Regions from separate parts of the Thermorhabdus hydrogeniformans genome, predicted to be linked through region 1. Evidence: riboswitches for the same ligand, from Rfam matches in the RefSeq annotation. Region 1 holds a riboswitch; each other region holds the start of a gene.
What was found. Region 1 has a riboswitch for S-adenosylmethionine ahead of ACKX14_RS09885 (homocysteine synthase). Riboswitches for the same ligand answer to the same signal wherever they lie in the genome.
Positions count from the first base shown of each region.

Region 2: another riboswitch for S-adenosylmethionine. It lies ahead of ACKX14_RS04240 (methylenetetrahydrofolate reductase); the one in region 1 lies ahead of ACKX14_RS09885 (homocysteine synthase).
Region 3: another riboswitch for S-adenosylmethionine. It lies ahead of ACKX14_RS10205 (methionine ABC transporter ATP-binding protein); the one in region 1 lies ahead of ACKX14_RS09885 (homocysteine synthase).

Region 1 covers NZ_JBJYKD010000018.1:14,635-25,289, reverse strand. The annotation lists gene ACKX14_RS09930 (amino acid ABC transporter permease) at 45-695, shown strand; gene ACKX14_RS09925 (amino acid ABC transporter ATP-binding protein) at 688-1,440, shown strand; gene ACKX14_RS09920 (DUF4367 domain-containing protein) at 1,520-2,293, opposite strand; gene ACKX14_RS09915 (RNA polymerase sigma factor) at 2,293-2,898, opposite strand; gene ACKX14_RS09910 (glycerol dehydrogenase) at 3,391-4,491, opposite strand; gene ACKX14_RS09905 (iron-containing alcohol dehydrogenase) at 4,964-6,133, opposite strand; gene ACKX14_RS09900 (helix-turn-helix transcriptional regulator) at 6,436-6,651, shown strand; gene ACKX14_RS09895 (hypothetical protein) at 6,676-7,116, shown strand; gene codY (GTP-sensing pleiotropic transcriptional regulator CodY) at 7,352-8,137, shown strand; SAM riboswitch class I at 8,221-8,335, shown strand; gene ACKX14_RS09885 (homocysteine synthase) at 8,406-9,680, shown strand; gene metX (homoserine O-acetyltransferase MetX) at 9,703-10,655, shown strand, end outside.
Region 2 covers NZ_JBJYKD010000006.1:26,595-37,249, forward strand. The annotation lists gene ACKX14_RS04195 (2,5-dihydroxypyridine 5,6-dioxygenase NicX family protein) at 1-588, shown strand, start outside; gene ACKX14_RS04200 (DUF917 domain-containing protein) at 631-1,737, shown strand; gene ACKX14_RS04205 (hypothetical protein) at 1,752-1,916, shown strand; gene purE (5-(carboxyamino)imidazole ribonucleotide mutase) at 1,946-2,458, opposite strand; gene purK (5-(carboxyamino)imidazole ribonucleotide synthase) at 2,611-3,756, opposite strand; gene ku (non-homologous end joining protein Ku) at 4,181-5,014, shown strand; gene ACKX14_RS04225 (ATP-dependent DNA ligase) at 5,067-6,017, opposite strand; gene ligD (non-homologous end-joining DNA ligase) at 6,358-7,251, shown strand; gene ACKX14_RS04235 (NAD(P)/FAD-dependent oxidoreductase) at 7,438-8,508, shown strand; SAM riboswitch class I at 8,649-8,762, shown strand; gene ACKX14_RS04240 (methylenetetrahydrofolate reductase) at 8,821-9,258, shown strand; gene ACKX14_RS04245 (homocysteine S-methyltransferase family protein) at 9,243-10,655, shown strand, end outside.
Region 3 covers NZ_JBJYKD010000019.1:26,290-36,944, forward strand. The annotation lists gene ACKX14_RS10195 (MetQ/NlpA family ABC transporter substrate-binding protein) at 1-787, opposite strand, end outside; gene ACKX14_RS10200 (methionine ABC transporter permease) at 906-1,559, opposite strand; gene ACKX14_RS10205 (methionine ABC transporter ATP-binding protein) at 1,552-2,586, opposite strand; SAM riboswitch class I at 2,659-2,784, opposite strand; gene ACKX14_RS10210 (ABC-ATPase domain-containing protein) at 2,952-4,661, shown strand; gene ACKX14_RS10215 (secondary thiamine-phosphate synthase enzyme YjbQ) at 4,692-5,090, shown strand; gene ACKX14_RS10220 (fumarylacetoacetate hydrolase family protein) at 5,134-5,886, shown strand; gene ACKX14_RS10225 (hypothetical protein) at 6,146-6,343, shown strand; gene uvrB (excinuclease ABC subunit UvrB) at 6,568-8,598, shown strand; gene uvrA (excinuclease ABC subunit UvrA) at 8,700-10,655, shown strand, end outside.

The DNA of each region.
Region 1 (10,655 bases):
AGCCATTCAAAGGGCAAATCTTGTTTTAATCACGGGGTGAAACGATGGACTTTATATATATGTGGGGGATAGTCCCGATTTTGGCCCAGGGCGCTCTTATGACACTGGAACTGACCGTGCTGTCCATAATTTTCGGGACTGTTCTCGGACTCATCCTGGCTCTCATGAAAATATCTTCAAATCAAGCCGCAACCAAAGCGGCCGGGTTTTACATTTATGTAATGCGGGGGACCCCGCTCTTACTCCAGCTGTTTGCCATTTATTACGGCGGGCCGTCGGTGGGGATTAACCTGCCGCCTTTTGTGGCGGCCGTAGCGGCCATGAGCCTGAATTCCGCCGCCTATGTGGCTGAAATAATCCGCGCCGGCATCCAGTCTATAGACAGAGGTCAGATGGAGGCCGCGAAGGCTCTGGGTATGACTTACGGCCAGGCCATGAGGCGGGTTATACTGCCTCAGGCTTACAGGCGGCTGATACCCCCCATGGGCAACGAGTTTATTGCCCTTTTGAAAGATTCGTCTCTGGTTTCCACCATCGCCATGACGGAGCTTATGAGGAACGCCCAGCAGATGTATGCCAATTCCTTTAAAGCCGTTGAGGTATTCACCCTGGCGGGCATATTCTATCTCCTCATGACATCGGTGTTTACGGTGGTATTCGGAAAGATCGAGAGGAGGTATTCGGTTTATGAATGATACCATGAGCGCAAATTATATCCTTTCTGTTGAGGGTCTTCACAAATCCTTCGGGGATCTCAAAGTGCTTCAGGATATAAATCTCGATGTTTCGGCCGGCGAAGTGGTGGTGATAATAGGTCCCAGCGGTTCTGGAAAAAGTACTCTTTTAAGGTGCATCAAAAATCTGGAAAAACCGGAAAAAGGGCGGATTTGTATAGAAGGCCGGCCTTTAGATCCAAAAAACAGGTCCTTTCGAGTCCTGCAGCAAGAAATAGGCATGGTCTTCCAGCAATTTAACCTTTTTCCCCATATGACGGCGCTGGAAAACGTCATGGAGGGGCTGGTGACGGTAAAGAAAACTCCCAAAGGCCAGGCCCGGGAAATTGCACTGAACCTCCTGGAGAAAGTGGGTCTTGCGGCTAAAAAAGACGAATATCCCTCCCGGCTTTCGGGGGGCCAGAAGCAGAGGGTTGCCATAGCCCGGGCCCTTGCCATGCAGCCCAGGGTCATGCTCTTCGACGAGCCCACCTCAGCCCTGGACCCGGAACTGGTGGGAGAGGTACTTTCGGTGATGAAGCAACTGGCAAAAGACGGCATGACCATGCTGGTGGTAACTCACGAAATGGGGTTTGCGAAGGAGGTAGCCGACAGGGTGGTATTTATGGACGGCGGAAGAATTCTGGAGGAAGACACACCGCTCAATATTTTCAAATCACCCCGTCATAGCCGCACCAGGCGCTTTTTAGAAAAAATTATAGCGTGAGAAAAAACTGCATAAAAAAAGAACCCTGTTTCAAAAACGATGCGGGTTCTTTTTTTATGCATTACTATTCGACACCCTCTTATTCAAGGGAGCGGGCAATCTTCAGAGCTTCCCTTTCGCTTAAGTCTGTATCCAGTTCGAAGCGAATTTTGTCGTCAAACCACAGGATGTGGACCCGGTCTTTTCCGGAATGCGGGTTGTGCTGGACGACCAGAGTGCCTTCTGTGCCTTTGATGTTCACCTTTTTTACCCGGGCTCCGGCGAAAAAACTGCTGGAGGCGAAGTCGCCCGGCATGTATTGCTGGCCTATAATGAGCCGGTTTTTGTCTGAGCGGTAGTACTGCTTTACGGCATATTTGTCCAGGACGGTGACGATATCCAGAGTCATCCCCCGGGGCAGGTAAGAAGGTTTTTTAAACGAGAAAGAAGCTTCCGATTGAGCCTGTTCAAGGGTCACCACCCTTTCCCCGGTAGCCAGCGGCCAGTCTGGTGGAGGAGGAGGCGCCCCGGGCGGCGGTGAAGTAGTACTGCTCATGGAGATGCTTATATCGGAAGGAGGCTCCGGTTTTATGAAAAATTCTACCACCGTCTTTAAGACCCTGCTGCTTATGGCGTCGGCGGTGGGCGGATTTAAAAAGTAAACGGCGGCGCCCAAGGACAATACGGCCACACTCGCCGCCACCAATTGAAAGGCGGACAATTTGTGTTTGGCGGCAAGTTTTTTTGAAAAACGCGAGACATCTTTTCCTCCGGCAATATTTGCCCAAATCTTATCCGGGGGAGGTGCGTCTATACGGTTTGCTTCCTCGTGCAAAGTTTGCTTTATCAGATCTTCCAGGTTCAACTCTTCCATTACAGGGATCCCTCCCTTTGAATTTGGGCTATAGTCTTTGAATGTAAAGGAAAATTTTCATCTTCGGTCAGCTTGCAATTCAATATCTTAAGGGCACGGTGCAGGCGGGATTTAACCGTGCCGAGGGGTAGATTTAGAGTTTCAGCTATCGCCTGGTTATCAAAATCGAGGAAGTATTTCAAGACCACCACCTGCCGGTGGACGGGGGTTAAAGAATCGATGGCCTCCAGGAGTTTGGCTCTCAACTCCCGGCGTTCCGCTTCGGTTTCCGGCATGGGCAATTTTACCTGCGGAAAATAGTCATCCGTGGACAGTTCGGATATATCCTGAGAAGTTACCATGTGTTTTCGCTGGCGCAGTATGTCCACCGCAGAGCGAGTGGCTATGGCCTTGACCCATGCTCCGAATTTTCGGGGTTCTTTTAAAGTGTCAAGCCGTTCGAAAGCCTTTAAAAAAGCCTCCTGAGTGGCGTCTTCCGCCAGCGATGGACTGCGGGTGATTAAATAAGAAACCCTGTAAACCTCTTCATAAAACATTTCGAACAGTATCTGAAAGGCTTTATTATCTTTGTTTTTGGATCTGTTCACTATTTTAAAAAGATCCATACTGCACCTCGAATTCCTGATTTAAAGGACGCTAAAATCTGTCTTTCGGGCCTGGGGGTGGGGTTCCGGCCCCCTCTCCCTATGAGGTGGTCTGCGCCGCGTAAAATGGCCTTAATTTCCGAAAATGGCAGTTCTTTAATTCCTCCTCTTGTATCCAGATGATAATCAACTCTGTTAACTCTTTTCTGCCCATAACAATCAAAACCCCGATCTATTCACCGGTAAATTTCTTCAGTAAAAATTATATCATTTTTTCAAAAATATAAAAGCATCACTGACATGGCGGCCGGGAAGTTTGATGGTGATTTGGGCCGGCCGGTAACGGTGGTTCCGAATGCGTAAGGATAAACAAGTCCATATCTTCTTTGGAGGGGTCATTAACAGTGGTAAAGGTTGGTGAGCCTTGAGCTCGACGCGAGTATTTTACGCGAGTATTTTGATTGAAACAAAAAAGGTAAAGCTGCGGCAGCTTTACCTTAAATCACTTAATATTTAACGCAATTTTTTGAAGGCTTTCCCAAGAGCGTCGGCGCCCAGTATGGCGCTATACACATCTTCTGGCGTCACCTTGAACGGCATATTATGAATGGTTTCATTTTCGGCGCAGGAAACTTCTGCAACCTTTCTTATATCCGCCTCTTTAACTTCCTTGATGCCCAGCTCCTCAAGTGTAACTGGAAGCCCTACATCCAGGCAGAAGCCGATCACTTCTTTCAGCTCTTCCAGAGGGCTGTTTTCAAGTACCAGTTGCGCTATGGTCCCGAAGGCCACCTTTTCACCGTGATACATATGATGGCATTCTTCGAGGACCGTAAATCCGTTATGAATGGCATGGGCAGCAGCGAGTCCTCCGCTTTCAAAACCTATGCCGCTTAAATAGGTGTTTGCCTCAACGATGTTTTCTACAGCACCGGTACATACCTTGTTTTCCACGGCCAGTTTTGCTTTGAGGCCGTCTTCCAGCAGTGTCCTGTAACAGAGTTCGGCGAGGGCCATCGCCGCCTTTGTGCTCTTTCCGCCTGCCATGCTGGATGCGTTTGACCTGACACATGCCCTGGCTTCAAAATATGTGGCGAGGGCGTCACCCATTCCGGAAACCAGCAATCTTGCCGGGGCTCTGGCGATGATTCCGGTGTCCACCAGGACAACGTCGGGATTTTTGGGCAGCATCAGGTATTTGCTGAATACTCCTTCGTCGGTATATATAACCGAAAGCGCACTGCAGGGTGCGTCGGTGGATGCTATAGTGGGAACTATCACAACCGGAAGCCCAAGATAATACGCGAGGGCTTTGGCTGTATCAAAAATCTTTCCGCCTCCCACTCCCATTATCACAGCGGAATTATTTTTTTCTGCGAGTGTTTTCAGCCTGTTTATTTCATTTTCCGAACATTCCCCTCCGAAGGGTTCAAATATCAGTTCTGCATTTTCACCTGCAAAACTTTCCTCCATGACAGGCCGTGTCCTTTTTATACCGTTCTCGCTGGCGATTATGAAAAATGAACGACCGAGGTTGATGACGTGATCTTTAATATTTTTTAAAACCCCATTTCCCTGAACGTACTTCCCCGGCCCTATGATGGCTTTCATCATTTCAGATCTCCTCCTCCCGTATTGATTGTTAATATTTTATCACACTCAAGGAGACAGTGCAAGATGATATTTCCACGGTGTTATCAAGTGTATCGGCTTAATGCTAGATTAAAATCCCAGGGTCCTGCCCGGCTGGCGCGCGGAAACCGTGGGCGAAAACCTGCATATACTATTCCGGATGATATTCGCGAGCCCGCCCGGATGTTCAGTCTACGACGACGCCCCCTCAGGCACTATATAAAAAACTTTTTGTTATCCATGTATTGCAGGGTTTAACAATTGCTTATTATACCCAAAGGCGCTTAATCTGGCTGAGTTCAACCGGCTGAAAAATCGCCATCCTGTCTTTCCGGGACAAAAAACTTCTCATTCAACAAAATTAGATTCGACAGGTAAAAAACGGCGATTTTGATGAAAAAACAGACTGTCCGTTCGGGACAGCCTGTTGTGCCATACAGCAGGGATTATGCGTCTATTTTGCCAGCTTGAAAATATTTATCACATCGTCTTTGCCCAGTTTGACGAAATTGCCGACGGTTTTTTTGCCCGAATCGGTGCATTTGTCTGCCATTTCCTCAAATCTGTCGTCGGGGATATTAATCTCGCTCAACGTTACCGGAAGGCCGATTTTCCTGAAAAACTCCGTCATCCTTTCAATTCCCGCCAGCGCAACGGACTCAGGCGATTCAAAGGGCATGTCGACGTCCCATACCCTTACGGCGAACTGGACGAATCTGTTTACATCATGCCTGTACACGTATTTCATCCATGCCGGGAACACTATGGCAAGCCCTGCCCCGTGGGCAATGTCGTATATTCCGCTCAATTCGTGTTCGATCTTGTGGGAAGCCCAGTCGCCAATCCTGCCGGTACTCAGCAGGTCGTTGTGAGCTATGGTGCCCGCCCACATGATTTCGGCCCTGGCGTCGTAATTGTCGGGGTGTTTTAACGCTATCTGCACATTATTGATGACGGTCTTTAATGTGGCTTCGCACAGCCTGTCGGTGAAATCCACATGTTTTACATCGGTAAAATACCTTTCCATTACGTGGGCCATGATATCCGCGGCGCCGCAGGCCGTCTGATAGGGTGGCAGCGTATATGTAAGTTCTGGATTTAATATGGAAAAAACCGGCCTTATATGCTCGCTGTGTATGCCTCTTTTAAACCATCCCTCTTCGTTGGTAATGACCGAACTGTCGCTGGCTTCGCTCCCGGTGGCGGGGATGGTCAAAATGACGCCTACCGGCAGCGCCTCTTCGACGTTAGCCTTTCCTGAATAAAAATCCCATACGTCGCCTTCATAGGGCACTCCGACGGCGATGGCCTTGGCGGTGTCTATCACGCTTCCGCCCCCCACGGCCAGGATGAATTTGATGGAGTTTTCCCGGCACAATTTTATGCCCTCTCTCACCAGGCTCAAACGGGGATTGGGCTGGATGCCCGACAGCTCCACAAACTCTACGCCGGATTGCCTGAGCGACTTTACCACCCTGTCGTAAAGCCCCGTTCTCTTTATGCTCCCTCCGCCGTAGCAAAAAAGGACCTTCTTTTCATACCGCGCGGTTTCTTCCCCTATGAGTTTCTCCGTCCCCTTTCCGAAAATAATTTTTGTGGGGTTTTTGAAAACAAAGTTTTCCACACCATCACTTCCTTTTGACTTAAGATATCGCTAATAATAGTATAAATTTTATGGCTGAATTGTTAAAGTAAGCACTTAAGCGATACCTGGTTACAAAAATATACCGTCGGTATGCTGCAGTTAAATCTACTAAACTTTTTACCGCATTTAATCTGATTTTCTGGCTGCCACTGGAAGAATACTTTTGTATTCTGGACACTGAATAGACGCAACTCTAATGCATGAGATGTAAAGCATACTTTACAAAACCTTGTTCAAATGATATAATCGGTGTAAAGCTAACTTTACACCGATGTTGGGAGGTGGCTTTTATAAAAAACTATGTTAAAAAACTCAGAGAGGAGAAAGGATTAACCCAGGAGCAGCTGGCGAAAAAAGTGCATGTCTCCCGCCAGACCATTAACGCCATTGAAACGGGGCGTTATAAACCTTCGATAATTCTCGCACTGAAAATGGCGAATATTTTTGAACTTCCGATGGAACAAATCTTCATCCTGGAACCGTCTGATTGGGAATAAATTTTTATATGGGAGTTGATGATAATGTCAAAGAAAAACAGCATGCAGGATAGGGCTATAAAGCACCTCCGCAGTTACCTGTGGTTCGGAGGCGTATATCTCGCGGGTGCCGCCATATGGTTTGTGATAAGTTTTATAAAACAGGAACTTGATACTCCGGTAGCATTTATTTGGCTGACAGGTTCGGCCGCATATATTTCGGGGATCACTCTGGCGGTGAGACGCATAAATCAAATAAAATCCGGAAAGCTGGAAGTCTGGGCGGCAGAGCCCGATGAACGCAAAGAGTTTATCACCGCCAAAGCGGCTAACGGAGCGTTCTGGTGGACCATTTTGATATTATTTGCCATCCTGGGCGGAGAAACGGGACAAAAAGGAAAAATTCCTGCAGACATCAGCGCAATTCTCCTGACTGAAATTATTCTGTACTTTGCCCATTATATTTACTATATACGTAAGTATTAAGATTTAATATTAACAAATTTTTTTTGTACCGTTGCCCATTTTTAAGTTAAGTTAATCGATCCTTTGTTTTTTTAAAAACATCCGAACCTTTCAGGGGGAAAAACGTCCATTCAACATTAAGGCGAATTCAAGCAATTGTGCAATTTTTTGTGAAAATGTAATATTTGAAGTTTAAAACATGTAAATTATGCTAATAATTTTATTTGAAGAGTAATTTTGAGGAGGATGAAGTACTATGGCAGAGAACTTATTAGAAAAAACCAGGAAAATCAACAAATTGTTGCAGAGGACGGCCGGGTACCCGGTGGATTTCGACGAGGTATGCAAAATCCTGGGGGAGGTGCTGTCTGTAAACGCCTATGTCGCCAGCCGGAAGGGTAAGGTTTTGGGCTTTTATTTGATGGAAGACTCCGATGGCGATCCGGTTCGGGAGATGGTGCTGGAGGAAAAGGTTTTTCCAAAACATTATAACGACAGGCTGCTGGAGATCCGGGAGACAAGGCCCAATCTAACTCCGGATGCCCTTGAGATGGCTGAGGAAAGCACTGCCCAGGGTCCCGGCACAGGCATGTTGATGACAATAGTGCCGATTAACGGCGGCGGGGAAAGGTTGGGGACGCTGGTTTTAACCAGATTTGGCAGGGAGTTCACCGAAGAGGACCTGGTCCTGGCGGAATACAGTGCAACGGTTGTGGGCATGGAGATATTGAGGTCAAAAAATGAAGAAATTGAGGAAGAGGCGCGCAAGAAAGCCATTGCCCAACTGGCGATCGGGACGCTGTCCTTTTCGGAACTGGAAGCGGTGGAACATATTTTTGAAGAACTGGATGGAAATGAAGGGCTGCTGGTGGCCAGCAAGATTGCCGACAAGGTCGGCATCACCAGGTCTGTCATTGTAAATGCCCTGAGAAAATTCGAAAGCGCCGGCGTCATAGAATCGCGGTCGCTGGGCATGAAAGGTACATATATAAGAATACTCAACGATAAACTGGTAGAAGAACTTAAAAAAATTAGATCTTAACTGCGCCCTATAAATTTATATTGACAACGGTTTTATCCCCTGATATAATCAATAAAAATTGAATATGATAAAGGTTGTAAAACCTCTTATCAAGAGTGGTGGAGGGACTGGCCCTATGAAACCCGGCAACCGTTAGAAGCTTTGCTTCTAAAATGGTGCCAATTCCTGCAAAACGCCAGGCGTTTTGAGAGATAAGAGGAAGGTGGTCAAAAACCCTCTTCTTATCGAAGGGGGTTTTTTTTATACAAAAACCGGAGGAGGAATCATTATGACAAATTACAGATTCAACACGCTGGCCCTTCATGCGGGGCAGGAGGCGGACCCCGTTACGGGGTCCAGGGCGGTACCCATCTATCAGACCACCTCCTATGTGTTCAAGAGTACCGAACATGCCGCAAACCTGTTTGCCCTGAAAGAGGAAGGAAATATATATACCCGCATCATGAACCCCACGCAGGATGTGCTGGAAAAACGCATGGCCGCTCTCGAAGGCGGCGTTGGGGCGCTGGCCCTTTCTTCCGGCCAGGCGGCCATAGCCTATTCCATAATGAATATCGCAAAGGCCGGAGATGAAATCGTCTCTTCAAGTAATCTGTATGGCGGGACTCATAACCTTCTGGCATCGACATTAAAACGGCTGGGCATACAAGTAAAATTTGTTGATCCCAGCGACCCGGCAAATTATAGAAAGGCCATAGGGCCCCGGACCAGAGCGCTTTACGGGGAAATAATCGGCAACCCGAAGATAGACATCCTGGATGTGGAAGAAGTGGCAAAAATAGCCCATGATGCGGGCGTACCCCTTATCGTGGACAATACCTTCGCCACACCCTACCTGTGCAGGCCCTTTGAATTCGGTGCCGACATAGTGGTGCACTCCGCCACGAAATTTATCGGCGGGCACGGCACCTGCATAGGAGGGATTATCGTGGACTCGGGGAAGTTCGACTGGACAAATGGTAAATTCCCCGAATTGACCGAACCGGACCCCAGTTACCACGGCATAGTATACACCGAAGTCTTCGGAAAAGCCGCCTATATAGCCAGAGCGAGAACCCAGCTCCTCAGGGATATGGGAGCCTGCATGAGTCCCTTCAATGCCTTTTTGCTGCTGCAGGGACTGGAGACTCTCCACGTGAGAATGCAGCGCCATGTGGAAAACGCCCAAAAGGCGGCGGAGTTTCTCAATAATCATCCAAAAGTCGTGTGGGTCAATTACCCGGGGCTTGCCGAGTCCCCATATTACCCGCTGGCCCAAAAATACCTGCCGGAGGGCCCCGGAGCCATATTCACCTTTGGAATTAAAGGGGGTCTGGAAGCGGGAAAAAGATTTATAGAAAGCGTGAGGCTTTTCTCTCATCTTGCAAATGTGGGCGACGCGAAGTCTCTGGTGATACACCCGGCCAGCACCACCCACCAGCAACTGAGCCCGGAAGAACAACTGGCGGCGGGAGTCACTCCAGACATGATAAGAATATCCGTTGGTATCGAAGATATTGAGGACATATTGGAGGATCTGGAAAGGGGCCTTGCGGCTGTTTAATTCATCCGGAAGGAGGAAGCCCGTGATAGTTAAAGAGCGTCTGTTTTCCTTTACAAAAGAGGAGATTGAATTCACTACCGAGAGCGGGTATACTTTCGATTACATCCAGGTGGCCTATGAGACTTACGGCAGATTAAACCGGCAAAAAGATAACGCCGTCCTGGTTTTGCACGCCTTGACAGGGGATGCACATGCGGCGGGAGTTTACACCAACCGGGACCCAAAACCAGGCTGGTGGGACCCCATGATCGGTACCGGACGGGCCCTGGATACGGACAGATATTTTGTCATATGCTCCAATGTCCTGGGAGGATGCAGGGGCACCACGGGCCCATCCTCCGTTAATCCACGAACAAATGTACCTTACGGCATGGGTTTTCCTCCCATAAATATACGGGATATGGTAAGATTGCAAAAAATTTTGCTGGATTACCTGGGGATAAAGAAATTAAGGATGGCCATCGGTGGTTCCATGGGTGGTATGCAAGCCCTGGAGTGGGCGGTGACCTTTCCCGATTTTGTGGAGGCGGTAGTGCCCATAGCCGCCACCCATAAACTCTCTCCGCTTGCCGTTGCCTTCAATTACGCGGGCATAAAGGCCATAGAGAACGACCCGGCCTGGAGAAACGGAGACTACTATTCTGTCGGTCAGCCGGTGAGAGGGCTTTCCCTGGCCAGGATGATAGGTACCCTCACATACAAAAGCGACGAACTTTTCGAGCGAAGGTTTGACAGGAAAATGGATCCGGAAAAGGGACTTTTCCAGGTGGAAAGCTATCTGGAGCACCAGGGAGAGATTTTTGTCAATCGTTTTGATGCCAATACTTACCTCTGCCTTGTGAGGGCGATGAACCGGCACGACATCGCAGAACCCTACGGCTCCCTGGAAAAAGCCATAAGGCGCATCAAAGCCAGAGTATTTATGATAGGCATAGATACGGATATGCTGTATTTTCCGGCGGAAATGAGAGGTTT
Region 2 (10,655 bases), on a different contig from region 1:
GCCAAACACGTGCGGATAACAACTCCCGCTGGCACCGACCTGGAATTTGACAATGAGCCGCAGTATAAATTTACATGCGACGACGGCGATGCTTCAGAGCCGGGTATGCACATGCTGGCGGGCCAGATATGCTGGATACCCAGATTCGAGACAATAAACGGCACCCTTGTGTTTGACGGCACTCTTTCCCCGCCCTGCGGTCATCTGAAACAACCCATAGTGATGAAGATTGAGAAAGGCAGGGTGGTTGACATAAAAGGCGGCGACCAGGCTATTGAATTTAAGGCCTGGCTTGAAAGCTTCGATGACCCCAATATGTTCAGATTGGCCCACGTGTGCTACGGCTTCAACCCCGGTGCAAAACTCACCGGAAATGTCCTGGAAGACGAGAGGGTCTGGGGTTCTACGGAATGGGGCCTCGGCTACCTGAGCCCGATAGACGCTCCGCCCGAGGGGATAAATGCCAAATCCCACTGTGACGGAATCTGCATGAATTCCACCGTCTGGCTGGACGGGGTAAAGATCCTGGATAACGGCATAGTTGTCCATCCGGAACTCGCCTCTATGGTAAGAAAACTGGGGAAATAACCGGGCAAATAATTATGAAATAAGATAAGGAGGAAGCAGTTTATGCAAAAACTGACGAGACAGGACCTATATGACATACTTTACGGGTGCACCATACTTGGCACCGGCGGCGGGGGAAAACTGGAGAAAGGGCTTGCCCTGGTCGACCGGGCCCTGAATGCCGGAAAAGAGTTTGTTTTAGCCGATCTTTCTGAAATACCGGATGACGCTCTCATTGCATGCCCCTACTACTGCGGCTCCATATCGCCGACCACGCCCGAGCAGGAGGCGAAGTACGCCGCTCTGCCGCACATAGATGAAGAACCCGCATTAAGGGCTTTCAGGGTACTGGAGGAATACAGGGGCCAAAAGTTCTACGGTGCGATTTCTACAGAACTGGGCGGCTCAAATACCGCCGTGGCCTTTTACGTGGCGGCCATGATGGGCATATACATAATAGATGCGGACCCTGCAGGCCGTTCGGTCCCCGAACTGCAACACTCCACCTTTTTTATCAACAAACTGCCGATAACACCAATGGCTGTGGCCAACGAATTCGGGGATACAGTCATTGTGAAGGATGTGGTAGACGATTTCCGGGCCGAGGCTCTTGTCAGGGCGATGGCGGTGGCGAGCAAGAACCACGTTGGAGTCGCCGACCACCTGACTGCGGCGGGAAACCTTAAAAAAGCCGTGATTCCCGGGGCCATTTCCTACGCTTTAAAGATAGGCAGGGCGTACAGACAGGCAAAAGAGGCCGACAAAGACCTGGCGGCGGAGCTTGCGAAGGCCGGAAGCGGCTATGTAATCTTCAGGGGAATCGTAAAGGATTTAAAATGGCAGGACAAAGACGGATTTACCATCGGGGATACGATTATTGAAGGCGACAGAGAATTTACGGGATCGGATTACAGAATATGGTTTAAAAACGAGAACATCATCTCATGGAGAAACGGCAAGATCGACGTAACCGTTCCCGACCTCATATGCATCGTCGCCGACGACACCAAACAACCCGTGACAAACCCGAATTTTGAACCCGGGCTGAGGGTCTCCGTGATCGGGTTACCCGCACCAAAAGAATGGAGGACACCGGAAGGCCTAAAGGTCTTCGGGCCAAAGCACTTTGGGTATGATATCGATTATGTGCCCATCGAAAAAATGTTTTAAAACGGGAGGCTTAAATGAATTCCCGGGCCGTGGAATGGCTACAAGCCGGTACCTGCGGGATAGAGAACCGGATGGCTGCAGCCTTCAAAATGGCTGTAATGATGGCTGATCTAAGGCTGAAGCACTCAAAAGTCGGGCTGTACATGACTCCCTATAAAGGGAAGATAAGCGGTTATTAATCGGAGGGAACTGAATGAGCTTGCAGATTTTAGAGGCCCGGGATATTATTTTTTTCCAGTTTTTCCGCCTTTGATTCCACTTCGTTCTTCATTTTTTCTTTAAAATCCTTTATCCGCTCCCTTATATAAGGATACTTAATCCCCAGAATCTGGGCTGCCAGGATGCCGGCGTTTCTGGCGTTGTTAATGGCCACGGTGGCCACCGGAACCCCGCCGGGCATTTGTACAATCGATAGAAGCGAATCAAGGCCGTTTAAACTGGATGTCTTTACAGGAACGCCTATGACTGGGAGCGGGGTTATGGCCGCCACCATGCCGGGCAGGTGAGCCGCACCGCCCGCGCCTGCTATTATCACTTCAAGCCCTCTTTCTTCGGCGGTCCTGGCGTAATCAAACATTCTCTGGGGGGTCCTGTGGGCCGAGACTATTGTGAGCTCGTAACTTACCGCCATATGGTCTAAAATATTTGCCGCTTCCTCCATAACCGGAAGGTCCGAGTCGCTGCCCATTATGATCCCCACTAAAGGCTTGCTTTCTCTCATTTTTTTGCTTCCTCCCCTCTTAAGTTGCCTGTTGCAAACAATTTGTAAGCGGTCTGTCAACGGCGATGGCTGCCTTTTTATTTCTTATAGTGTCTCATTACTTCGTTCCTCAATTCTTTTAGTATAGACACTTAAGTTTTTCATATAACTTTTTACACTACCCCGGAAATTACTTTTAGGGTTCGCTTTACCCTTTCAGCCTTCTGTATGGCCTTTTCCAGATCCATGTCAATCACCGTCACGTGCCCCATTTTTCTGAAAGGCTTGGTGTTTTTTTTGCCGTATATATGTAAGCTTACTCCGGGCATGGATAAAATATCCGGCACTCCGGTGTATGCCGGCGGTCCTTCAAAACCCTCTTCCCCCAGGATATTCACCATCACGGCGGGGCACAGCAGGTCCGTGGAGCCGAGGGGCAGACCCGTTATGGCACGGATGTGCTGTTCAAATTGAGAAGTAACGCAGGCCTCAATGGTATAATGGCCGGAGTTATGAGGCCTGGGGGCTATTTCGTTTACCAGAACCCTTCCATCCTTAGCGAGAAACATCTCTATGCCGAAAATACCTACGCCGTCCAGGGCCTCCACGCAGCCCACGGCAATTTCCTCCGCTTCTTTCTTTATTTTTTCGCTTATTCGCGCCGGGGCTATTACCATATCGCAGATATTGGCCCTTTCGTCAAAGGACATCTCCACAACCGGGTAGCACTTTATCTCTCCATATGTGCTCCTCGCCACCATCACCGCCAGCTCTTTTTCAAAATCGACGAACTCTTCCAGGAAAGTTTCCCCCTGTAGAGCGTCCTTTAGGTCCCCTTCATCCCGTATGATAAAAACACCGCGGCCGTCGTACCCGCCCCTGCACGCTTTTTGAACGACAGGAAAACCGAGCTCCTTAACCGAAGATTCCAAACTATCCTCTACTTTTTTCCATCTGGCAGTGAGTATGCGGTTTTTAATCAGCACCTCTTTCTGTGCGGATTTGTCCTGAATGATTTCTAAAAGGCCCGGCGACGGGTAAATCCTGTGACCTTCCGCTTCCAGCTCTTTAAGGACGCCCGTGTTGATGTGTTCTATTTCGTAGGTGGTTATGTCGCTTTTTAAAACGGCCGCCCTTATTTTTTCCCCGTCGTACAGGTCCCCCACAATCTGGCGGTCCGCCACCTGGCCGGCCGGGGAATCCGGCGTGGGGTCCAGAACCGTGACGAAAAAACCAAATTTTTTGGCTTCCACGGTGAGCATTTTCCCCAGCTGTCCGCCGCCTATAATCCCGATTTTCAAGTGCGCGGCAAAACCCATTATTTCCACTCCCAAACAATTTAAAATTCGAACTAAATGGTAATAAATAAAAAAAATATACGGCAAGATCCTTACTTTTAAATAAAGCAGAGTTTGCCTGGTTTGTCAATATAAAATAAAAAATTAAAAGCCCGCCGGCGGCTAACTATCGATACCAATTGGTTTGCGGTACCTCGCTAACCCCGGCAGGTATTATTATTTTCTCCCGAAAAAAACGCCTTATAATGACAATCTTCTGGAAAGCCTGGGAAAAAAGCCATTGGGAAATACCGCCACAAGGTAAATGAAAATTAAATAAAGAGTGAAGCTGTGGGGAATTATATCAATGAGCAAAGAACATCGCATGGTGTAATTTCGTAAAACCTATTGCGCTGAGTTATTATTCAACATTACTGTTATGCCGATTAAAATTGGAGTGATGAAGATGAGAGCGCTGTGGAGAGGTTCCATCAGCTTCGGTCTGGTTAATGTTCCCGTAAAGATGTACGCCGCCACCGAGAGAAAGAGCATAAGCTTCCGCCAGATTCACAGGGCGTGCGGTACCCCCATTCGCTATGAAAAGGTATGTCCCGTATGCGGCCGCAAGGTAGAAGATGATGAAATCGCCCGGGGCTACGAGTATGAAAAGGGGAGATTTGTGATAATCGAGGACGGGGACCTGGAGAGCATACCAGACAGGACCACCAGGACTATAGATATTGTGGACTTTGTGGATTTGAAGGAAATTGACCCCATCTATTTCGACCATTCCTATTTTCTTGGGCCGGAGGAAACCGGGCAGAAGGCTTATATACTTTTGAGAAAGGCCATGGAGGAAGCGGGGAAGATTGGCATCGCAAAGGTGGTGATCCGGGCAAAGCAGAGCCTGGCCTGTCTCCGCCCCTACGGTGAACACCATCTGGTCATGGAGACCATGTTTTTCCCCGACGAGGTGAGAAATGCGGCGGAAATTCCCATATCGCCGGATGTAAAGCTTCATGAAAACGAGGTCAGGATGGCGGTTCAACTGGTGAGTTCCCTTTCCACCGGCTTCAGGCCGGAAAAATATACCGACGAGTACCGGAAGGCCTTGCTTGAAATCATACGGGCCAAGGTGGAAGGTGAAGAAGTGACAATACCCGCGGCCCGGGAAGAAAAGGTTGTGGACCTCATGGAAGCCTTAAAGGCGAGCCTTGCCCTGGCGGAAAAAGAAAAGGAAAAAGAGGATAAAGCCAAAACCCCCGGCAGGAGGGGGCGCAAAAAGAAAGTCGCCGGCTAAATGAGCCCTGATGTCCGATGGCCCAAACCCTTTAAGTTGTCTTTACCTCAGGCTAAGATGAAGGCTGGGGCAAAAGGCATCTGTCCGGGGGTTCATCGACAATGGCCTGGATGCTCGGCTGCCTGATGGTCCCCCTTTCGGTCCATTCGATAAATTTAATTTTTACGGTGATCCTGGGTTTAACCCAAAGAATACCCTTGAGCCTTTCCGGTTTATTGACAAACGGCCGCTCAAGGGCTGCCAGCGGTTTTAATCTTTGTGTCAGGTCCTTCCATTCATTTGCGGTCAATTTTCCCGTGCCGGCATGCCCTACGTACCATAGCCGGCCCGTTTCGTCATACAGGCCCAGCAGCACGGCGTTTACCACGTTGCCCCGGAAAGTTGCTCCTCCTATGACGGCAGTCAGGTCCCTGTAATTTTTTATCTTCTGCCAGCGGTCGTTTTTACCGCCGACAATATACCTGCTGTCAATATCCTTGCACACGATACCTTCCATATCCTCCGCCTTTATCACATTGAATAATCCTTCTGCGTCGGTAAAGTTTTCGACAAGTTGTAAATCCTCCTGCGGGGTGACTGTTTCCGCCAGGATTTGCTGCCTCTGGTGCAGAGGAAGCCCCGTAATCCACTTCCCGTTGTAATATAAGATGTCAAATATCATATAGGAGACTGGAATCGACCGCCGGGCTCGTTCCACATTTTCGGGTTTACGGATTCCGTCCCTTCGCATAACTTCGTGGAATGAAGGCTTGCCGCCAGAAAGGGCTATTATCTCACCGTCCAGGATGACCGATGAAGCGGAACAATATCGAGCGATATCGAGGAATTCCGGATACTGCACGGTCCTTTCATTTCGCCTGCGGTTGAACAACCTGACCTCATTTCCATCATAGTAAGTGAGGACGCGGACGCCGTCCCACTTAACCTGGGCTATCCACCGCTCTCCGGCCGGTATTTTTTCCGCACGTATTGGTTCAAACGGAATAACGGGTGTAAGCAACATGTCCGCTCCCTGATAAATCGATTTTTTATTTTCCCGACTGTAAGTTTCTAGATATAAGCGTTACTGATTAATGACCGTTCTTTATTTAAATAGGATGCCCGCTTTCGAGATTTTTTAAAATTTGTACTCCGGGATTTTTGGTATAATAGAAGTAAATTAAACTGCTCTTCCGGGATTTGAGGACAGGGGTGCGGCCTTGGCGGTGGAGAAATATCTGTAAAACGAAAATCTTGAGTTTGCGGCAAAAATGGAACAGGCCTGCACGGGTTGTTAAAAAGCCCTTAAAAGGGAATCATAACTTTATAGACCCCGATGGAATTTGAAAATGTGTTTGGGGCAGGTGTCTGTTTTGCCGCTGGTTTATGTGGAAAATGAAAAACTCAACCTCACAAACCTTTCAAAGGTGTTGTGGCCCGAAGACGGCATTACCAAAGCCGAGTTTATAAACTACTATACAGAAATGGCTCCGTTTATATTGCCCCATCTAAAAGACCGCCCCATGGTTTTTACCCGGTATCCGGACGGCATATACGGCAAAGCCTTCTACCAAAAGAATATCCCGGAATACGCCCCTGACTGGCTTAAAACTTACGAGGATTTCCATGATGAGAAAACGGTGCGGTACGCCGTTATAAACGACACTCGAAGTTTGCTATGGGCGGCCAACCAGGCCAGCATAGAGCTGCACCCCTGGCTCTCCAGAATAGGTTCGGTGGAATACCCGGATTTTGTGGTGTTTGACTTTGACCCAATGGAGGACACCAATTTCGAGGATGCCAGGGAAGTGGCCCTGGCCTTGAAAAAGCTGCTGGACATGTCCGGTCTGGTGGGATTTCCCAAAACTTCCGGGGCCACGGGGCTGCAGGTTTATATCCCCATAGAGCCCAAATACACGTACGAAGAAGTGCGGGTTTTTGCCCGGTTTTTCTGCAAAGTTCTGGAAAAGACCTTCCCCGATATAACCACCACCGAACGCAGTGTGGATAAGAGAGAAGGCAAGATGTACCTGGATTACCTGCAAAACGTGAGAGGCAAGACCATAGTGGCCCCCTACAGCCCGCGCCCGAAAAAGGGGGCGCCTGTTTCGTGCCCGGTGACCTGGGAGGAGCTGAAACAGGGGGTTGTGCCGCAAATGTTCCACATTAGGAACATGCCCGCGAGGGCTAAGGAAAAGGGCGATCTGTTTAAAGGTGTTTTGACGATTAAACAGCACATAGACAGGTGGTTGAAATGAAGGCCTTTTTTAAATGAAGGAGGGCATTGCATGAACATAACTTTTGGCTGGTTTCTGGATTTGTCCATTATCTTTTTTCTTATAATGGCGGGAGTAGTTTTTTTTCTGATAATAAGGAGTATCCTTGGAATTTTTCTTCGAAGGTAAATTTTCGTAAAAACTACGGGTCTCAGGGAGTGGATTGTTGTGGCCAGAGTTCTGGTTATCGGCGGAGGGCCGGGAGGCCTTTATGCCGCTGCCGAGGCGGCAAAACACGGATTTGATGTGACTCTAATGGAAAAGGGTAAAATAGGCGAAAATATCCGGTGCGCAGAAGGCTTTTTTGATGTACTGAAACGCCTGGGTAAGCCCTGCGCCGGAGTCAGGTTCAAGGTGGAAGAACTTGTTATAAAAGCAGGTTCTACATACCGGTTTGACGTAAGGCCTTTGTTTTTATGGATGATAGACAGGAGCACCTGGCAAAAAGAACTGGCGAAGAGGGCTGCGGAAACGGGCGTGATTATAAAAGAGGACTCGCCGGTTAAGCCAGAAGACCTGAAAAAATTGAAGGGAGATTACGATTTTATAATAGACGCCAGCGGGGCGCCTTCAATAACCTCCAGGGTTTACGGCTTTTCGGGTTTTTATAAAAATCACTGCGGCAGGACGGTCCAGTACACTGTGGAAGGAGACTTCTCCCACATCGGCAACCGCCTTAAAGTCGGTTTTTTGCCGGATTTCTGGGGCTATTACTGGATATTCCCGAAAGGAAAGGATGAACAGGGGAGGGAGACGGCCAATGTGGGCATAGGCAACTTTGATTCGGCGGATAAACGGAAATTGTGGGGCATGCTGGATGATGTGATGAGGCGGGAAGGGTTGGACGGCCCCGGCTACAGGGTTATAAAATCCCTCGGCGGGATTTGCCCTTCGAAAATGCCGGAAAAGCTCATCTACGACAACATCCTGCTGGTGGGAGATGCGGCGGGGCTAACATCACCGCTGCATGGCGGGGGTATAGATATGGCGGTTATTAGCGGCATCGAAGCGGCCCGCGCCATATCCAGAGACCTGACCGGCTACGAGCGGCGGATAAGGAGCATTTTTTCACGGAGGCTGGAATTCGAAAAAACCGTTGCCACGGCATGGGGAAAGATGTCCTTTGAAAGGGTGGAAAGGGTCCTGGCAAGGGCTTGCAAATTTAAGTTTTACAGGGTTTTATTCAACCCCCGATTTTACACCCCAGCCACAGCCGCGCTTTTTAAATTTATCGCCTAGCAAGAAAAACTGCAGCAAATATTTCCGGAGCCGCATCAAAATCATAATTTTAAATCATATTTTATATATTTTTATATTGACAGCAATTTGGCCTGCTTGATATAATCATAAAAAACTGAATACGATAAAGGTTGTAAAACCTCTTATCAAGAGAGGTGGAGGGACTGGCCCGATGAAACCCGGCAACCGTTAGAAGCCCCCCTTCTAAAATGGTGCCAATTCCTGCAGAAGCATAGTCTTCTGAAAGATAAGAGATCTTGCGGATGGAGAGATTGAGGCCTCTTATCTTGAGAAGAGGCCTCAAGTTTTTATATGGCAGTTTCATCGCCGGTTAAGAAGAGAATCCGGGCGCAAGGGAAATGCTCATATAAAAACATGAAAAATATTGTGAAAGGAGTCAGCCGTACGGAATCTGGCTTGAAAAACAAGTTGAAGAAAGGTTTATTTACTGTTACCGTGGAAATTTCATCTCCAAAAGGCACGGATCTGGAAAGAGTTCTTGCTGATGTAAGGGAACTGGAAGATTACGCGGATGCGGTTAATATTTGCGACAACCCGATGGCCAATATGAGGATGGGGGCAATACCCCTTGCGCATATAATTCAGGAAAGAACGGGGGTCGAAACAATTCCCCACTTAGCCTGCAGGGACGGGAATGTGATCGGCCTCCAGTCGGAAGTTTTAGGAGCCTGGGCCCTCGGAATAAGAAATATTTTCGTTGGGAGGATAAAAGTGTGTCGACTTTTTTAGAAGCAATTAGAGAGAAAATAGTGGTTTTCGACGGCGCCATGGGCACCGAACTTATCAAACGGGGCCTGAAAGCCGGCGAGTGCCCGGAAGCCTGGAACGTCTACCGCCCGGAGGCGGTAATGGATATTCACAGGGCCTATATCGAGGCCGGAGCCGACGTAATAGAGACAAATACATTCGGGGCCAACCGCGTCAAACTTTCCCACTTCGGCATGTCCGGCAGGGTGAGAGAAATAAATTTAAGGGCGGTGGAAATCGCAAAAAAGGCCTCGGGCGAAAAGGCTCTTGTGGCTTTATCCGTCGGCCCCACGGGGATGCCTGTGGAGCCGTACGGCCCTACGGCCCTGGAGGAGGCCATAGACGTCTTTAAAGAGCAAATAGCCGGCGCCCTGGAGGCCGGGCCGGATTTGATAGTGGTGGAGACCATGAGCCAGCTTTCGGAAGCCCGGGCTGCGGTGCTGGCGGCCCGGGAGCTTTGCGACATTCCGGTGGCGGTCACCATGACCTTCGAAGAGACGGGCCGGACCATCACGGGCACAGACCCGGCCACGGCCCTCTTTGTCCTGGGCTCCATCGGCGCCGATGTGGTCGGGATAAACTGTTCCCTGGGCCCGGATAAAATGGCGGCGATCCTGGCTGAAATGGCAAGATACCGCCATATCCCCCTTCTGGTCCAGCCCAATGCCGGCATACCGGAATTTGCCGACGGCCGGACCGTTTACCACCTTTCACCCCGAGAGTTCGCCGAAAGCTGCGTTAAGCTGGCGGATGCGGGATTAAACGCGCTGGGGGGCTGCTGCGGCACCACCCCGGAACATATAAGATTGCTGAAGGATAAAGTCCGCGGGCGAAAACCCCGGCAAATAACGCCCGGATCCGAAACCGTCCTGTGTTCCGACAGGCTGACGGTGTTCTTATGCCGGGATAAACCGGTAAAGGTCATAGGAGAGAGGATTAATCCCACCGGAAAAAAGCTCCTGGCCGAAGAACTGAAGGCCGGTTCCTTAAACCGCGTGGTGGAAGAGGCCCTTGCCCAGAAAAAGGCCGGGGCCCATATCCTGGATGTGAATCTGGGAGTTCCCGGCATAGATGAGCAGGCTTTAATGAAAAGGGCCGTATTGCGCCTTCAGGAAACTGTAGACCTTCCCCTTTGCCTTGACAGCAGCAATCCCGATGCCATTGAAGCGGGCCTCAGGGTATACAGCGGCAGGGCGCTGGTAAATTCGGTAAACGGCACCGGCGGAAGTCTTGAAAAAATACTGCCCCTCGTCAAAAAATACGGGGCGGCCGTCATAGGCCTTACCATGGATGAGAGGGGTATCCCCGAGAAGGCAGAGGAAAGATTTAAGATAGCAAAGAAGATCGTAGAAGCCGCCGCCGGGTACGGCATTCCAAAG
Region 3 (10,655 bases), on a different contig from region 1:
GAGAATTCAAAGCCTCAGCCAGTTTTTTAAGCTCGGGTCTTGATTCGTCGCCTTTGCGAACCGCCAGTATGTTGACATAGGGGGAATCCGCCGATTCGATGAAGAGAGCATCTTTGGTGGGCACAAGTTTTGCCTCAAGGGCGTAGTTGGTATTGATTACCGCCGCATCCACGTCCTGCAGTACCCTCGGCAGAGTGGCGGCCTCCAGTTCTGATATTTTAACGTTTTTGGGGTTTTCGGCGATATCCCCCACGGTGGCTTTAATGCCGGTGCCTTCCTTTAATTTTATAACTCCGGCCGATTGCAGGAGCAACAGAGCTCTTCCACCGTTGGTGGCGTCGTTGGGTATGGCGATGGTGGCTCCCTCTTTCAGTTCACTGAGGTTTTTAATCTTTTTGGAATAAATTCCCATAGGTTCGATATGGACTTTAGCGATATAAGTCAGGTCAAGATTGTGTTCTTTTGAGAAGTCTTCAAGATACGGAATATGCTGGAAATAATTAGCATCCAGTTCTTTCTCGGCCAGTTTGAGGTTGGGTTGCACATAATCCGTAAATTCTACAATATCCAGCTTGATTCCTTCTTTTTCGAGGATGGGTTTTACGACATTTAATATTTCGGCATGGGGTACCGGTGAAGCCCCTACTTTAATGGTTACGACCTTTGAGCCGCCGGAATTTTGGCTCTGAGATTGTTCGCCGGAGCTGGCTCCCTGCTTTGCGCCGCACCCTGCCACAAGAGCGGCGATAAGACCCAGTACCAAAACCAGAGTTAAAATCTTTCTCACATAAATCTCCTCCTCGTTTTAAACTAAAAGTTGATTTTGGTGTAGAGAATCAGTCTGCTGCCCGAGATGGCCAAAAGCACCCCTGAATCAAAGGGTCTTTTACACATAAGATGTTAAATTACCGGTTTTTTGAAAGCCGGCTTACAAAGAAATCACCTATCATCTGGGTCAGCTGCACCATGACCACCAGGATTACCACGGTATACAGCATGATGTCAAGCATAAAGCGCTGATACCCGTATCTCACAGCCAGATCTCCCAGTCCACCACCTCCTATGACGCCTGCCATGGCGGAATATCCCACCAGATTTATGGTGGTTATGGTAATCCCCGCGGCTATTGAAGGCAGTGCCTCGGGGATCAGCACCCTGGTTATGATCTGAAAAGGCGAAGCTCCCATGGCCTGGGCCGCTTCTATGACGCCGCGGTTTACTTCCCTCAATGCCGTTTCGGTGAGCCTGCCCATAAAGGGAATGGCCGCCACCGAAAGGGGGACGATGGCTGCTGTAGTTCCTATCGCCTTTCCCACCAGAAGGCGCGTGAAAGGTATGAGGACTATTAACAGGATTATAAAGGGCACGGAACGAAATATGTTTACGATGGTGCCAAGTATTTTATTTAAAAGAATATTCTGCAGTATCTGGCCCCTGTCGGTCACCATCAGCAGTATGCCCAGAGGTATGCCAAAGACCGTTGCAATTAAAACCGACACCGCCACCATATAAATGGTCTGCCATGTGGAAACCAGCAGCAGGTTTAATGTTTCAGACATTTTCAATCACCTCCACATTGAGCCCCAGCCCTTTAAGGTATTCAAAAGCCTCGGCGGTCCCGCCGTTCTTTCCCCTCAGTTCTACCACAAGAGTGCCGTAGGGGGTGTCCTGGATGTGGTCGATGTTGCCATACAGTATGTTGACGTCCACATCAAATTTTCTTACGATGCTGGATATGACGGGCTGGGCGGTAATCTCGCCGAAAAAGCCGATTTTGACGATTTTCCCTTCCAGGTGCCCGTGGTCGAGGTTCCTTATCCTGTCTTTTAGCTCTTCGGGAAGTTCCGATAGAGTTATGGATTTCAAAAAATTGCGGGCGGTTTCAGTCCTGGGGTTTGAAAATACTTCCAGGAGGGGCCCCTGTTCCACCACGCGGCTTTTCTCGATGACCGCCACCGTGCGGCAGATCTGCTTGATGACGTTCATCTCGTGAGTTATCAGCACTATGGTGATTCCCAGTTGCTTGTTGATGTCCCTCAGAAGGCTCAAAATGGACAGAGTCGTCTGTGGGTCCAGGGCCGAAGTGGCCTCGTCGCACAACAGGACCTTTGGATCGTTGGCCAGGGCCCTGGCAATACCCACCCTCTGCTTCTGGCCGCCCGAAAGCTGAGAGGGATAGCTGTCGGCCTTGTCGGAAAGTCCCACAAGGTCTAAAAGATTTTCCACTTTTTCATTGATTGTCTTTCTGTCCAGACCCGCAATCTCCAGGGGAAATGCGACATTGCCCCTGACGGTCCTGGAAGAAAGCAGGTTAAAATGCTGAAATATCATGCCTATTTTTTTTCGCATTTCCTTTAGTTCATTGGGAGTAAGGGTGGTCATTTCAACACCGTCTATCTCTATGGAGCCGGAGGTGGGCTTTTCAAGCATGTTGATGCAGCGGAGAAGGGTGCTTTTCCCGGCGCCGCTGAGGCCGATGACACCGAAAATATCGCCCTTTTTTATATCCAGGTTAACGCCGTCCAGCGCCTTGATATCCCCCGAATCCGAATGATATATCTTCGTGAGATTTCTGATGTGGATCACCGAAGACCCTCCTTTTGCCAAAATAAAAATAAAAAAACCCCTTCTGACAACACGAAGAGGCTTTCAAGAATCCTCTCATCTGTCAGAACACAGCGTTCTGCAGGAATTAGCACCGCTGCAGCCGCGGCTTTCGTCGACCGCCGGCTGCCGGTTGCCGGGCGTCATCGGGCCAGTCCCTCAGCCTGCTCTTGATAAGAGTTCTTCCGCATATTCACTTTGGTTGCTTAAAATATTAGCATGGTTTTTTTTGTTTGTCAATAGGCAGATCAATACACAACCGGGGTTTAAATAGATCCGGGTATGGTGTATAATATTACCATAAAGCTTTAGATATTTGCACCGCTTTTAGTTGGAGGAAAGTTGAGATGAAGTATAAGGACGACTTGAAAAAAGTACTGGACAGAATCGACGGAAAGGGATATAAAGCTTACAAGGAGATACAGGGCGAATACGACTTCGGATACTTTAACCTGTATATCGACCACGTCCAGGGGGATCCTTTTGCCGCTCCATCCAGGATAAGAGTAAGGGTGGATATGAAAACCGCAGGCATCGACGAGCGGCTGTATAAGACACCGGCAAGGACCACGGCGCTGGAGGATTTCCTGGCAAGGGAAGCGGCGGATTTCATCCGGACGCTGCCGCGGGTGAGCGGCACCGGCAAAAGCGGGGAGATTTATATAGACAGGGGCAACCAGGAGATTTTAAAGCGGACCGCGGTAATTGTGAAAAAAGACTACGTGGAGGCCAGGCTGAGCGTGGGTTTACCCGCCTTTGGCCGGCGCATTAACGGGAGGGGAGCGGCTGCGCTGTTGTTGGAGTACCTGCCTCAAATAGTAGACAGGGCCCTTTTATTTAAAAGCATAGATGGAAAAACGGCGGGAAAGTGGGTGGAACTCTTCGAAGACCAGGAATATCTCAGGGAAAGACTCAAGAAAAGCGGCCTTGTGGCCTTTGTGGCCGACGGCTCAATTTTGCCCAGGGAAAGCGGCATAAGCGACAGGCCCATGAGGGGCGGTAAGGTGGTGCCCTTCAAATCCCCGGAGAGCCTCAGGGTGACTTTCAACCTGCCAAACTCGGGAGTAATAACAGGCATGGGCATACCGGCCGGCGTTACCCTCATAGTGGGAGGCGGGTACCACGGCAAGACCACCCTGCTTTCCGCCTTGCAGCGAGGCGTTTACAACCACATACCGGGGGATGGCAGGGAATTCGTAGTGACGGTGGAAGATGCGGTGAAAATAAGGGCCGAAGACGGCCGCCGGGTGGAAAAAGTGGACATCAGCCCGTTTATTTCCAACCTGCCCGACGGCCAGGATACCGTGAGGTTCTCCACGGAAAACGCCAGCGGCAGCACATCCCAGGCGGCCAACATAATGGAGGCCGTTGAAATAGGCACCAGTCTGCTGCTCCTGGACGAGGATACATCGGCCACTAATTTCATGATAAGAGACGCCCGGATGCAAAAACTGGTATCAAAGGACAAGGAGCCCATAACCCCGTTTATAGACAGGGTACGCCAATTGTACGAACAAATGGGCATCTCTACGGTTCTTGTCATGGGCGGGAGCGGCGATTACTTTGATGTGGCCGACTGCGTTATAAAGATGCAGGACTATATCCCCTGCGATGTTACCGTTGAGGCTAAAAGGATAGCGGCGGAATTCAAGACGCACAGGCAGGTGGAAATAGGCCGAAGGCCGATTTCCGTAACCCCGCGAATAATTATGAAAGAGGGGCTTGAGCTCAGGGAGAAGAAAAAGGTCAGGACCAGGGATATCGACACTCTGCAGTACGGCAGGGAGAACATAGAGCTCGACTACGTGGAACAGCTGGTGGACAGGAGCCAGACCGCTGCGGTGGGAGAAATTATAAGGTACGCGGCCGCAAAATACGTTGACGGCAGGCGGAGTTTAAAGGAAATAGTATTGAAGGTTTTTGATGATATTGAAAAATACGGCCTTGATGTGGTTTCGCTCTTTGCCGGAAAGCATCCGGGGAATCTGGCACTCCCGAGGCCTCAGGAAGTGGCGGCGGGGCTCAACAGGCTCAGGACTTTGAAAGTTAAAGGTTGATACAGGCGGATTGAAAAGGGGGGAATATGTTTGTTTACTTTTACATTGGAGACGAATTCGAAAAACGAGATGGTGGATATCACGCCTCTGGTTAAACAGGCTGTCAGAGACTCAAAAATTGAGGAGGGACTCTGCTGTGTTTTCGTGCCCCACACCACCGCCGGGGTAATCATCAACGAAAACGCCGACCGCGATGTAAAAGCGGATATTATTGGGGCATTGAGCAGGCTTGTCCCGGCCAGCGGGGATTACAGACATATGGAGGGGAACTCCGACGCCCATATTAAGTCCTGCCTGGTAGGAAATTCGATAACCGTTCCCGTGGAGGGTGGTGTGCCTGCTCTGGGCACCTGGCAGGGGATATATTTTTGCGAATTCGATGGCCCACGGAAGAGAAAAGTCCTGATAAAAATTATTAAAAGCGTATAGCGTAGAGATCAAAATTTTAAAAGACAGTGCGAGGAGGAAGAAAATGAAAATTGTAAGATTCAAGCATGGCACTGACGTGAAATACGGCGTCGTGGAATCTGGAAATGTGCAGGAAATCAATGGGGATATTTTTGCGGAAATACACAAAGGGAAAAACGTATACGGCCTGGCCGATGTGAGGTTGCTTTCGCCGGTGGAGCCGTCCAAAGTCGTGTGCGTGGGAAAAAATTACAGGGAGCACGCTTTTGAAATGGGCGAAGAGGTACCCGAAGAACCGGTGATTTTTCTGAAACCGCCCACTGCGGTAATAGGGCCGGAGGAGGGCATCTTATGCCCCGAGATGTCGTCCAGGGTGGATTATGAAGGCGAACTGGCCGTGGTCATCAGGAACAAGTGCAGAAATGTGCCGCCGCAGGACGTCCGCCGCCACATCCTGGGGTACACCTGCGGCAACGACGTTACTGCCAGAGACCTGCAGAAAAAAGACGGTCAGTGGACCAGGGCAAAGTCCTTTGACACCTTCTGCCCGCTGGGACCGTGGATAGAGACCGAATTAGACCCGGAAGACCTGAAGATACAGACTTTTTTAAACGGCGAGCTCAGACAGAGCTCCACCACAAAAATGATGATTACTCCGGTTTATGAACTCGTAAGCTTTATTTCGAGGATTATGACCCTCCTGCCCGGCGATGTGATTATGACCGGAACGCCTGAGGGTATCGGGCCCATGCGGAGGGGCGATGTGGTTGAGGTTGAAATTGAAGGCATAGGAAAATTAAAAAACCGTGTTTTTTAGCCTCGATTTCGCGCTTTTCTCTGTATAAGGATGGCGCAGTCGTGGCATAATATAAATAGAAAATTTGAAGAGAAATGGAGAAAAATGGATGTAGAAAGGAATTTTTCGAAAAATATATCTTTTTTATAACTTTATGCACTTGAACAAATTTTTATCGTATAGTATAATGTTTGTGAAAGAACTAACAGACTTATAACATATGCCCTCATTTTTTTATACCAATTTATTTTGAAAAATACGCAGAAAAGGAGGGAAAAAAATGACCAGGAATGAGTACCTAGACCGAGAAAGAGACATGCTTTTGAAGGCTTATATGACGGCCGGCGAAGAGGAAAAGCGGGAGATAATGTTAAAGATAATGAACATAGATGCTCAGGCCGGCGACAAGGATACCTACGGAAGAAAATCGAATGGTTTCTTTACCCGCCGTAGAAATAAAATCATTTACATGAACTAAAAAAACCGGGGCCCTCCCGGTTTTTTTAGTTTCATCGATATTTTGGCTGATGGAGTTTCGGCTGATACAGCCGCTTCACCCTGCAGTGAGTCGGGATGCGGCAAAGGATAAAAGGATAGATAATTAACACCGGGTTTTGCGAACAATTTTTCGGTTTTGTCTTTTCACGGTAAATGATATATGTTATAATGCTGAGAAGAGACCAAAAGGGAGAAGGTGTTTGTATGGGAGAATTTCGGGTGATTTCCGAATTTGTCCCGCGAGGCGATCAGCCGAAAGCCATTAGAGAATTGAGCGAAGGGATAAAAAAGGGATATAAATTCCAGACGCTGCTCGGGGCCACAGGTACAGGGAAGACTTTTACCATGGCTCATCTCATTCAGGAAGTCCAGAAACCCACTCTGGTCATAGCCCACAACAAAACCCTGGCCGGACAGCTGTGCAGCGAGCTGAAGGAGTTTTTGCCGAACAACGCCGTCGAATACTTTGTGAGTTATTACGATTACTATCAGCCCGAAGCTTATATTCCCCAGACGGACACCTATATCGAAAAAGACGCCTCCATTAATGACGAAATAGACAAGCTGAGACACTCCGCCACCGCCGCCCTGTTTGAGCGCAGGGATGTGGTAATTGTCGCCAGCGTGTCGTGCATATACAGCCTGGGCTCTCCCGTGGACTATGAAAACCAGGTCATATCCCTCAGGACCGGCATGGAACGGGAAAGAGACGAGGTTGTGAGAAAATTGATAGACATACAGTACAGCCGCAACGAATACGATTTTCAACGGGGCACCTTCCGCATCAGAGGCGACATTCTGGAAATATACCCGGCTTCTTTTACGGAAAGGGCTATTCGGGTAGAATTTTTTGGGGATACTATAGACCGGATCACCGAAGTCGATACCCTGACCGGGGAAGTAGTCGGCGAAAGAAACCATGTTTCCATATTTCCCGCATCCCATTACGCCACGCCCAGAGAAAAAATAGAAGCGGCCATAAAATCCATTCAGCAGGAACTTAAGGAACGCCTGGAAGAACTTCAAAGCCAGGGCAAGGTACTGGAAGCCGAACGCCTAAAACAGAGGACTTGCTACGATATAGAAATGCTGCGGGAAATGGGTTACTGTAAAGGCATAGAAAACTATTCCAGGCACCTCACCGGCAGAAAGCCCGGAGAGGCGCCTTTTACCCTGCTCGACTATTTCCCGAAAGATTATCTGATAATAATTGATGAATCCCATGTAACCCTGCCTCAACTCCACGCCATGTGGGCCGGGGACAGGTCCCGGAAGGAGGCCCTGGTAGAACACGGCTTCCGCCTCCCGTCGGCTTTTGACAACAGGCCACTCACCTTTGAAGAATTTGAGGAGCGCATAAACCAGGTGGTCTTCCTATCCGCCACCCCCGGCCCTTATGAACTCGAGAAGAGCGCCCAGGTGGTGGAACAGATAATAAGGCCCACCGGTCTGGTGGACCCCGAGGTAGAGGTAAGGCCCGTAAAAGGCCAGATCGACGACCTGATATCGGAAATAAAGAAGAGGGCGGAGAAAGATCAGCGGGTATTGGTTACCACCCTCACTAAGAAGATGGCCGAAGACCTGACCGATTACCTCAAGGAATCGGGAATCAGGGTGAGGTACCTGCATTCCGAAATCCATACCCTGGAACGACTGCAGATACTCAGGGATTTGAGGCTCGGTAAATTTGATTGTCTGGTGGGCATCAACCTCTTGAGAGAGGGCCTGGATCTGCCGGAAGTTTCGCTGGTGGCCATACTGGACGCGGATAAAGAGGGGTTCCTGCGTTCGGAGACATCGCTTATCCAGACCATTGGAAGGGCGGCCAGGAATGTGGAAGGCAAGGTCATCATGTACGCCGACACCATCACCGAGTCCATGGCCAGAGCCATCAATGAAACCAACCGCCGGCGGAAGATACAGATGGATTACAACAAAAAGCACGGCATAGTGCCTCAAACCGTAAAAAAGGCCGTCAGGGATGTAATTGAAGCCACAAAAGTGGCCGAAGACCGTGGCGAATACCTGCCGGAAAAAGATGTTACAAGGATGAGTAAGAAAGAGCTCAAAGCCTATATAGAAAAACTTGAAAAAGAGATGAAAGAGGCTGCCAGGAACCTTGAGTTTGAAAAAGCTGCGAGGCTCAGAGATCTGATTTTTGAACTGAAGGCCGAAGCTTTCAGCGTGGTGAAAAAGATAGACGCCATGAAGGCATCGTCTGTGAAAAGAGCGTAACAGGGCGTTGATAAAAAGTTAGGAACAAACTTCATTGATGACTGTACGCATTTCAAAGTAAATCTTTTTGGCATGCTGAGTAAAAAGCGAGAGTGATGTAAATGTCGACCGATAAAATAATCGTAAAAGGCGCGCGGGAACACAATCTAAAAAACATAGATGTGGAGATTCCCAGGAATAAACTGGTGGTAATAACAGGTCTTTCCGGTTCCGGCAAATCCACCCTTGCCTTTGACACCATATACGCCGAAGGTCAGAGGCGGTATGTGGAGTCCCTGTCGGCTTACGCACGGCAGTTTTTGGGACAGATGGACAAACCCGATGTGGATTACATCGAAGGCCTTTCACCCGCCATTTCTATCGACCAGAAGACCACCAGCAAGAACCCCCGGTCTACGGTGGGAACCGTCACCGAGATTTACGATTACCTGAGGCTGTTATTTGCCCGCATAGGCAAGCCACACTGCCCACGGTGCGGCAAGGAGATAGCCCAGCAGACTATCGACCAGATGGTGGATGCGGTGATGGCGTTTCCTGAAGGCACCAGGATACAGGTCTTGGCCCCCGTGGTCCGCGGCAGGAAGGGTGAATACCAGAAACTGCTGGAAAAGATAAAAAAGGACGGTTTTGTCCGGATACGGGTGGACGGAGAGATAAGGGAGGCCGGTGAGGAGATAAAGCTGGATAAAAACAAGAAGCACAACATTGAAATCATAGTGGACCGCATTGTTTTAAAACACGGCATAGAATCGCGGCTGGCCGATTCCATCGAGACCGCCCTGGCCCACGCCGATGGCCTGGTTGTCATCGATGTGATGGGAGGCGAGGAACTGCTTTTTTCCCAGAACTTCGCCTGTGCAGACTGCGGCATCAGTCTGGAAGAGCTCACACCGCGCATGTTCTCTTTTAACAGCCCTTACGGCGCATGCCCGGTCTGCAGCGGCCTGGGGGTCAATATGGAAATCGACCCGGAACTGGTCATACCAGACAAATCCAAGTCCATAGCGGAAGGCGCCGTGGCACCATGGAACAGCAGCCCTGACGGGTATTACTTCCAGATGCTGCAGGCTCTGCTCGAGCACTACGGCTATGACGTGGACACCCCTGTAAAAGATCTGCCGCAGGAGATGGTGGATATCATTTTATACGGCTCCGCGGAGCCTATAGAATTTTATTACGAGAGCCGCTTCAGCCGCAACACAAGGCGCTACACGGGTTATTTTGAAGGAGTAATAAACAATCTCAAGCGTCGTTATCAGGAAACCGATTCCGAATGGTCCAGGGAAGAGATAGAAGAGTACATGAGCACAAAGCCCTGTCCCGCGTGCAAAGGAGCAAGGCTAAAACCCGAGAGCCTCGCGGTGACGGTGGGCGGAAAGTCCATAGCCGATGTTACGGCGCTTTCTGTAAGAGAAGCCGCAGGCTTTTTTGAAAATTTAAAGCTCACATCCAGGGAAGAACTGATAGCCCACCAGATCTTGAAAGAGATAAAAAACAGGCTTAAATTCCTGGCCGATGTGGGGCTTGATTACCTTACCCTGGACAGAGCTTCCGGCACCCTGTCCGGCGGAGAATCCCAGCGGATAAGGCTCGCCACTCAGATAGGTTCCCGGCTGGTGGGTGTGCTTTACATTCTGGACGAGCCCAGCATAGGCCTTCATCAGCGAGACAACGAGAGGCTTTTGAAGACATTGAAAGAGCTGAGGGATCTTGGGAATACCGTCCTGGTGGTGGAACACGACGAGGACACCATGAGGGCGGCCGATTACATTATAGATATAGGTCCCGGTGCCGGGGAACACGGCGGAACGGTTGTGGCCGCGGGCCCTGTGGAGGTTGTGGAGAGGTGCGAGGAATCCATCACCGGTCAGTACCTGAGCGGTAAAAAGCGGATACCGGTGCCGGTCAAAAGGAGAAAGCCCGACGGCCGGTGGCTGGAACTTAAAGGCTGCCGGGAGCACAACCTGAAAAATATAGATGTCAAATTCCCCGTTGGGCTTTTTGTTTGCGTGACCGGGGTCTCCGGTTCGGGGAAGAGCACCCTGGTCAATGAGATA